Regions from separate parts of the Eoetvoesiella sp. genome, predicted to be linked through region 3. Evidence: predicted binding sites of a transcription regulator. Region 3 holds the regulator's gene; each other region holds the start of a gene.
The links. The regulator sigma-54, encoded in region 3, starts transcription at its own class of promoters, with help from an activator protein. The targets are predictions, from matches to a motif close to TGGCANGNAANCTGCTTT.
Positions count from the first base shown of each region.

Region 1: VNT00_RS15265 (P-II family nitrogen regulator) is a predicted target of sigma-54. The motif match lies at 1,210-1,227, and genes of this name have one in related genera.
Region 2: glnA (type I glutamate--ammonia ligase) is a predicted target of sigma-54. The motif match lies at 898-915, and genes of this name have one in related genera.
Region 4: VNT00_RS01280 (TorF family putative porin) is a predicted target of sigma-54. The motif match lies at 792-809, and genes of this name have one in related genera.

Region 1 is NZ_DATMGA010000066.1:67,373-69,572, reverse strand. Features, by position in the region: gene VNT00_RS15275 (accessory factor UbiK family protein) at 1-177, opposite strand, end outside; gene VNT00_RS15270 (hypothetical protein) at 302-742, opposite strand; gene VNT00_RS15265 (P-II family nitrogen regulator) at 1,264-1,602, shown strand; gene VNT00_RS15260 (ammonium transporter) at 1,614-2,200, shown strand, end outside.
Region 2 is NZ_DATMGA010000066.1:132,036-134,235, forward strand. Features, by position in the region: gene hemW (radical SAM family heme chaperone HemW) at 1-780, shown strand, start outside; gene glnA (type I glutamate--ammonia ligase) at 972-2,200, shown strand, end outside.
Region 3 is NZ_DATMGA010000011.1:92,115-94,314, reverse strand. Features, by position in the region: gene VNT00_RS02265 ((2Fe-2S)-binding protein) at 1-260, opposite strand, end outside; gene VNT00_RS02260 (RNA polymerase factor sigma-54) at 505-2,061, opposite strand; gene VNT00_RS02255 (hypothetical protein) at 2,078-2,200, shown strand, end outside.
Region 4 is NZ_DATMGA010000007.1:54,573-56,772, forward strand. Features, by position in the region: gene VNT00_RS01275 (class I SAM-dependent methyltransferase) at 1-593, shown strand, start outside; gene VNT00_RS01280 (TorF family putative porin) at 861-1,631, shown strand; gene epsC (serine O-acetyltransferase EpsC) at 1,628-2,200, opposite strand, start outside.

The DNA.
Region 1 (2,200 bases), on a different contig from region 3:
GCGCTCCAGCAGTTCGGCCTGGGTATCGAACTCTTCTCGGGTAATGAGATCGAGCCTGGAAAACGTTTGGGCCATCATTGCCTTGACGTTGCGCTCGATGTCGGCGGCAGGACTTTTGGCGATGAGCTCGGATACGTTTTTCTGAAAATCCTCGAACCAGTCTGCACGGTTGGCCATGGCTTGCACCCTATTCATTGACGACAGCTCTAGTGTAATGAAAAACTGCCCCTCATAATGCGCAGCCCCCGAAGAAGCCGGACGGAATCCGGCCTGTTCGGGGGCAATGTTTTCAGGGTGCCGCTTATTTCGTGGAGTCGGCATCCGAGCCGCTGGTCGGCGCGGGCGCGCCGTCGGAGGTGCTGCTGCCGTTACCCAGCTTGTCCTGGATGGCCTGGTCGGCGCTGGCCGCGCCGCGTTTCACGGCTTCGCGGGCCCTGTTTGCGGCATCCACGGCACCATCCTTGATCTCGCCGGCCTTGTCGGCAATGGCGTCGCCCGTCGATTTTGCGGCATCGGAAGCGTTGCCGGCAGCCTGGCTGGCGGAGTCCTTGGCCTGATCCATGGAGCTGGACGAGCTGCTGGGCGCGGGCGCCGTGCCCGGAACAGGAGCCGGCGCGGTGCCGGGAGCGGGTGCGGACTGTTCGGTCGCCGGCTTGTCGTCTCCTTTGGAGCATGCGGCCAGCAAGCTCAGGGAGGCGGCCATGGCGATTACGGCAAGATGTGTGCGTGTATGTTTTTGCATAGAATTCCTCACTAGTCCAAGTCGCGATTGATGAATACTGACCCCGGTGCGACTGACGGTTCAGCAGCGAGCGTGTTACAACTGGCTTAGTTACAATTCTAGTCACGCTGCCGCGCAAAGAAATGGGGCTAGTGTAAATCCTGATGACAAACTCAAAAAAAATAGGTTTGGATTTTCACTCAAAACCCTTACGGATTAGCGGCTTGAAGCCGTCAGGCGTCTGAAAGGCCCTAAACACCCCGAAACAAAAACCCCGTTCAGGCACAGTTCAGTTACACATTTGCGCACGTCGGCTCTACGAAATCCAGGCAATTCCACCTAGCAAACAGGCCCTAAAGCGGATCAATTTGGTGCGAACCCGGGCCGATGCACCAAATCTGTGCTTGCCTGCGGCCGCCGGCCGGCGGCGTCCAAGGACTTCGCCCGCAATCTGCGGCCATTCCGCCCTTCCCGCCCTGCCAAATAGCTGGCATGAATCTTGCTTTTACTGAACTGACAGACCTAAACGAGGAAAGGCAATCATGAAGCTCATCACCGCCATCATCAAACCCTTCAAGCTGGACGAAGTGCGCGAAGCCCTCGCCGACGTGGGCATACAAGGCATGACCGTCAGCGAAGTCAAAGGCTTCGGCCGCCAGAAAGGCCATACCGAGTTGTATCGGGGCGCCGAATACACCGTCGATTTCCTGCCCAAGCTGCGCCTGGAAATGGTGGTATCCGACGACATGCTGGAACTGGCGCTGGAGCATCTGTGCGCTTCGGCACACACCGGCAAGATCGGCGACGGAAAAATTTTCGTCACCACGGTTGAACAGGCCATACGCATCCGTACCGGCGAAGCCGGCGACGCAGCCCTCTAGGAGCAACAAGAATGGATAAAGCAGATTTCGCCTGGGTGGGTATTTCTACCCTTCTGGTACTACTCATGGTCATGCCCGGCCTGGCCCTTTTTTACGGCGGGCTGGTTCGCGCCAAAAACGTATTGTCGATCCTGATGCAGGTCACGGCGACCTTTTCCCTGGCCCTCGTGATCTGGTTCATTTACGGCTACTCGCTGGCCTTCACCGGCAGCGGGCACTTCATCGGCGGTTTTTCCCATGCGCTGCTGAGCGGCGTGGCGGATTTGAGCGCCGGCAAATATGCGTTGTCGGGCACCATACCGGAACTGGCATTCGCCTCCTTCCAGGCCACCTTTGCGGGCATCACCTGCGCCCTCGTCGTCGGCAGCTTCGCCGAACGCGCCAAGTTCCAGGCCGTGATGCTGTTCACTTTGATCTGGGTGACCTTCTCGTACCTGCCCATTGCCCACATGGTATGGGCGCCGGGGGGCTGGCTGTTCGAAAAAGGCGCGCTGGATTTTGCCGGCGGCACTGTCGTGCACATCAATGCGGGGATTGCCGGACTGGTCGGCGCCTACTACGTCGGGCCGCGCCTGGGCTATCGCCGCGAGTCCATGCC
Region 2 (2,200 bases), on a different contig from region 3:
CTGGGCATACAAAGCTTCGACGATGCCGCGCTGCGAGCCCTGGGCCGCATCCACGACGCCAGGCAGGCCTGTGCCGCCATCGAAACCGCGCAGAACTGCGTCGAACGCGTCAACCTGGACATCATGTTCGCCTTGCCCGGCCAGACCATGGAGGAATGCGCCGCCGACCTGCGCCAGGCCATGTCCTTCCAGACCGAGCATCTGTCGCTTTACCACCTGACCCTGGAGCCCAACACCGTATTCGCCAAGTTTCCGCCCGCCGTGCCGGATGACGATACGAGCGCAGCCATGCAGGACCAGGTTGCCGAACTGGCGGAGCAGGGCGGCTGGGAGCGCTACGAGGTTTCCGCCTATGCCCGAAAGAGCGGGCGCTGCCGGCACAATCTCAATTACTGGGAGTTCGGCGATTACCTGGGCATTGGCCCCGGGGCGCACGGCAAGCTGTCGTTCCACGACAGAATCATCCGCCAGGCCAGGCTGAAGAACCCCAAAAGCTGGATGGAAAAAGCGCCGCTCATGAATGGCAGCCATCTGGCGGAAGACAGGCAGGTGCTGCCGGAAGAGCTGCCTTTCGAGTTCATGCTCAACGCGCTGCGCCTGCGGCAGGGCGTGCCGTCCAGCAGCTTTACCGAACGCACCGGGCTATCGCTGGCGGCCATCATGCCTTGCATCGATGCCGCCGTGGACAAGGGGCTGTTGCTTGCCGACCCCGCACGCTTGCAGGCCAGCCCGCTGGGATGGCGGTTTTTGAACGATTTGCTGGCGGAGTTTTTGCCCTGAGTTCTTTTTGCACTGCTATTGCACCGCATTTTGCCCCATAATGGGGCGTTGCACCGATTTCGAGCAGTCCATTTGCCTTCGCATCGCCATGCCGTGCCGATATTCCGGTCTTGAAACTGGCACGGTTATTGCTTTAGTGTCATTCAAGCAGCAATGCCAATGTTCGATATTTCCTTGATCCAGGAGTTTTTATGTCCACCCCCGAAGAAGTTGTTAAGCTAATTGCAGACCGCGAAGTCGCATTCGTCGACTTCCGCTTTACCGATACCCTGGGCCGCGAACACCACATGACGGTGCCGGGCCATACGGTGGACGAAGACAAGCTCGAATCCGGGCAGGCGTTCGACGGTTCGTCGATTTCCGGCTGGAAGGGCATCGAGGCATCGGACATGGTGCTGATTCCCGATACCGCCTCCGCCCGCCTGGACCCGTTCCGCGAAGAAACCACGCTGATCCTCACCTGCGACGTCGTCGAGCCTTCCGACCTCAAGGGCTACGACCGCGACCCTCGCTCCCTGGCGAAACGCGCCGAGGCCTACCTGAAGTCCAGCGGATTGGGCGACACCGCCTACTTCGGCCCGGAGCCCGAGTTTTTCGTCTTCGACGGCATTACCTGGAACGACGACGCCTCGGGCTGCTTCGTCAAGATCAAATCCGAAGAAGCGTCGTGGTCGCGCGGCCTCGAACTGGATGGCGGCAACCTGGGTCATCGGCCCAGCGTCAAGGGCGGCTATGTGCCCGTGCCTCCGGTCGATTCCTTCCAGGACATGCGTTCCGAAATGTGCCTGCTGCTCGAGCAGCAAGGCGTGCCGGTCGAAGTGCACCACCATGAAGTCGCGGGCCCGGGCCAGCTGGAAATCGGCACTCAGTTCAGCACCCTGGTCAAGCGCGCCGACTGGAACCAGATCTTGAAATACACCATTCATAACGTAGCCCACGTCTACGGCAAGACGGCAACCTTCATGCCCAAGCCCGTCGTCGGCGACAACGGCTCGGGCATGCATGTCCACCAGTCCATCTGGAAAGACGGGCAAAACCTGTTCGCGGGCAACGGCTACGCCGGTCTGTCCGAGTTCGCGCTGTACTACATCGGCGGCATCATCAAGCATGCCCGCGCCCTGAATGCCATCACCAACCCGGGCACCAACTCGTACAAGCGCCTCGTGCCCCACTACGAAGCACCGGTCAAGCTGGCATACTCGGCCCGCAACCGCTCGGCGTCGATCCGCATTCCCTACGTCGGCAGCCCCAAGGGCCGCCGCATCGAAGCGCGCTTCCCCGACCCCCTGGCCAACCCTTATCTGGCTTTCTCGGCCTTGATGATGGCCGGCCTGGATGGCGTGCAGAACAAGATCCACCCCGGCGATCCCGCCGACAAGAATCTGTATGACCTTCCGCCTGAAGAAGACGCCAAGATCCC
Region 3 (2,200 bases):
CGCCGCGCGATTTCCTCGATCATGACGACCGAGACGGAAGCATCGTTGGCCGCCTCGACGACCAGGGCGCCGAGTTCGGGCGCGGGGATATGGCCGGCATAACGGCCGCCCGGCAGGTACTCGGCCGCCGTTTCGGCGCAATGCCCGCAGCAGGTCGCGACCCCAAGCTGCCCTTGAAGGTCGGACATCGTGAGCGCACCGTCCGCGACTGCGGATTGAACCTGGCGCTCGGTGATAGCGTTGCAGATACAAATGAACATGAGAACAATTATCATCTGATCGTCATAAAAAAGCAATCGCCCAAAAGATTTATTTTGTATCTGCGGCCAAAATCGCACGTTTTTCCGGCAAGACCAAGGGAAGACCCTAGGATCATGGCCGGCCTTGGCAACTGAGGCGGCCATACGCCGGATCTGGGCGCGTCCGCCCAAGCCGCATACCAGTGGCGCAACTGGAGGAAGCCGGCTGCGCTACTTGGCGGAAAGCCCCGGGAAACTGCGACCTTCAGCGCTTGAGCTGCGCCCGCGCCTTGCGCAGAGCGGCGGTTTCGATGCCCGCCGCTTCGCGGTACTTGGCCACCGTGCGCCGGGCGATCACCACCCCTTGCTCGGCCAGCCGGGCCATAAGCTGGCTGTCCGACAGCGGCTTCTCGGGCTTCTCCTGCGCAACCAGCTTCTGGATCAGGCTGCGCACCGCCGTCGCCGACGTGGCATCGCCACTGTCGGTATCCAGGGCCGCGCCGAAAAAGAACTTGAGCTCGAACACCCCCCAGGGGGTCTGCATATACTTTTGCCGCGTCGCGCGCGATACCGTGGACTCGTGCATTTCCAGCTCCAGCGCAATATCCCTCAGCAACAGCGGACGCATGGCCTGGGGCCCCTGCTCGAAAAACGCTTGCTGGCGTTCGACCACCACCTGGGCGACACGCAATATGGTCTCGAACCGCTGAGCCACGCTTTTCACCAGGCCATGGGCCGATTGCAACTGGCTGTGCAGATCGGGGCCGGGCCTTGCCTCGGGCGCCGCGGCGCCAGCGACACCATCGGAGTCCACAACCCCGGCCGATTCGCCGGCCTCGGCGGCAACGCCGCCGTCGTCGCCTTCCCCCGCATGGCGCACGCTGCAGGCATTACGCGCCCGGCCCTGCGCGGCCGCGCCGGCGTCGGTTCCGCGCGCCGGACGGCTTTCGCGCAGCAGTTTTTCATACAGGGCATTGACGCGCACGCGAGGCACGACATTGCCGTTCAGCCGCGCCTGCCAGTGGCCCGCCACCTTGCGCACGATGATTTCCGGGTTGACGTAGTCGGCCTGCGAACCCGCCCACGCCCGGCCCGGCTTGGGATCCAGGCCAAGCAGCAGCATGCGGGCCGCGCGCAGTTGTTCTTCGGTGCACGACAGGGCCTCGCGCAGGCGGTTGAGATTGCCTCCGGCCAGCAAGTCCAGATGCTTGTGAACCAGCTTGCGTGCAAGCCCCAGCACTTCGGGATCGGCCGCCCCCTTGTTTTGCTCCAGCTGCAGCAACAGGCATTCGCTTAGCGACGACGCGCCAACCCCCGGCGGATCGAACGACTGAAGCAGACGCAGTGCGGCCCGCAGCTCATCGATATCCACATCCAGCTCGTCCGGCAGGTCGCCAAGAATTTCCTGCAACGGCGTCACCAGATAGCCGTTTTCATCGAGGTCGTCGATCAACACGGCAAGCAGCGCCCGGTCGCGCCGCGAGGCATGCGTCAGTTGCAACTGCTTCAGCAAATGCTGCGCCAATGAATCGGGCGCGCTGGACTCGAACGGCGCGTAGTCGTCATCGCCCTGACCCTGGCTGGCGCCGCCCGGCACGGGCGAATCGCCGTGCTCGATAGGCACAGTTTCCGATACCGCCGGCATCGCTTCGGTGTCATACTCTTCATCGAGCTCCAGCAGGGGGTTGTCCTCCAGCGCCTGCGCCAGCTCGGCTTCGAGATCCTGCGCCGAAATCTGCAGGAATCGAATCGACTGCTGCAGTTGCGGTGTCAGTGCCAATTGCTGGCTTTGGCGAAGCTCTAAAGATTGACGCGATAGCATAGGTAAAATAACCGGCATGAATTCGATCACACAACACCAGCCCACCCGCCAGGACGACGCCGTACTGCGCAACACGCTATTAAAGCTCACTGCGGCGCAAAAAATACTCTGCACCGTCGTGGTCGCGGCCGTCGCCCTG
Region 4 (2,200 bases), on a different contig from region 3:
CACTGGACAACTACAATCGAAGCGCCGAAGGATTCCAGCGCGGCACGGCCGATCACGATGTCAGCCAGAACATTCAGGCCTTGCTGCGCCATATAAAAGGCGCGCCGCCATTTCGCATACTGGATTTCGGCTGCGGGCCGGGGCGCGACCTCAAGGCATTTACGCGGATGGGCCATATCGCCACAGGCCTGGATGGCGCGGAATCGTTTGTGGCCATGGCTCGGGAGACTTCGGGCTGCGAGGTCTGGCATCAGGATTTCCTGGCTCTGGATTTGCCTTGCGAGGTCTTTGACGGCGTATTCGCCAATGCGTCCCTGTTCCACGTCCCCAGCGTCGTTTTGCCGCAGGTGCTCGGTCAACTGCATGGCGCGCTCAAGCCGCAAGGGGTGTTGTTCTGCTCGAATCCAAGAGGCCGGAATCAAGAGGGATGGAATGCGGGCCGCTATGGGGTGTATCACGATCTGGAGTCGTGGAGCCGTGTCATGGCCGCGGCGGGGTTCGCCGAGCTGGAGCATTATTACCGTCCGTCCGGACTGCCGCGCGAGCAGCAGCCCTGGCTGGCCAGCGTATGGCGTAAAACACAGGCCGGATAAAACCCGTCTGGATCTTCAGGGCCCGCCAGGAGCCAAACGCTCGCCCAGGCGCAATGCCCGCGCTGACCGCCCCATTCCGGGGCGGCAATGCCGCAGCGCCTCGGAATAGGGCGGCTGTTGCATGCGGGCCAGGCGGATACGTTTGCCCGAGCGCGCCGGACAAGGGCGTTTCCGGGTGTTTTCCAGCTTGCAAATAACTGGCACGGATATTGCTTTGTTGAGTAATGAAACTTTTGTTTCCAGTTTCATTACATCAAGGAGCATTTCATGGTTCGGTTCCATCTTCCCAAAGCGGCGCTGCTGGCAGGTCTGGCATTCACCGCGGCCAATGCCGCTGCGCAAGGCAGCGAGCCTGCCGCCGCGCCGTCCGACTTCACTTTTACCGCGAACATGTCGCTGGCCAGCCAGTACCGCTACCGTGGCCTGATGCAAACCAATAACAAGCCGGCCGTGCAAGGCGGGTTCGATCTGGCGCACTCGAGCGGGTTCTACATCGGCAACTGGAATTCCAGCATAAGCTGGCTGGGCGATTCGGACCCCGATGTGTCCGCGCCGGTCGAAATGGATTTTTACGCCGGTTATACGCATGCGATATGGCGCGACCTGAGCCTGGATGCGGGCGTGCTGCAGTATTACTATCCGGGCAGCTATCCCGGGGGCTATACCAGCCCCAACACCACGGAAGGCTATGTGGGGCTGGCCTACGGGCCGGTCAAGTTCAAATATTCGCACGCCTTCACCAACCTGTTCGGTGTGCCGGACAGCAGGAACAGCCAATACTACGACCTGTCGGGCAGCTTCCCGACCGGGATATGGGGCCTGAACCTGGATGCCCATGTCGGCTACCAGAAGGTGCGCCACCTGGACGACGGCTCGTATGCGGACTGGTCGCTGGGCTTGAGCAAGACGTTCGACAAGCGGTTCACCGTCAAGCTGGCGTATGTGGACACCGATGCCAAGCGCAGCGTCTATACCAATGCGAAAGACCGGTATATCGGCAGCGCCGCCGCCGTGCTGTCGGTGACAGCCAGCTTTTAGAGCTGCGCCGGGCGGGGCGCGGGCGAGTCCTGCGAGTCGGCCTGGGTCACGGAACCGCCGGCGGGCACGTCGGTGGTCAGCCAGACATTGCCGCCGATGACGCAGCCCTTGCCCAGCGTGACGCGGCCCAGTATGGTGGCGCCGGCGTAGATGACGACGTCGTCTTCGACGATGGGGTGGCGCGGCAGCCCTTTTTGCAGCCCGCCGCGGGCGTCGGCGGGAAAGCGCTTGGCGCCCAGCGTGACGGCCTGATAGATGCGGACCCGTTCGCCGATGATGGCGGTTTCGCCGATGACCACGCCCGTGCCGTGGTCGATGAAGAAGCTGGCGCCGATTTGTGCGCCGGGATGGATGTCGATGCCGGTCTGGCTATGGGCCAGTTCGGACGAGATGCGGGCCAGCAGGGGCAGGTCGTTGCGATACAGTTCGTGGGCGATGCGGTGGTAGATCATGGCCAGCACGCCCGGATAGCACAGCAGTACTTCGTCCACCGAATGCGCGGCCGGGTCGCCCCGGTAGGCGGCCACCACGTCGCTGTCCAGCAGCGAGCGGATGCGCGGCAGGGCGGC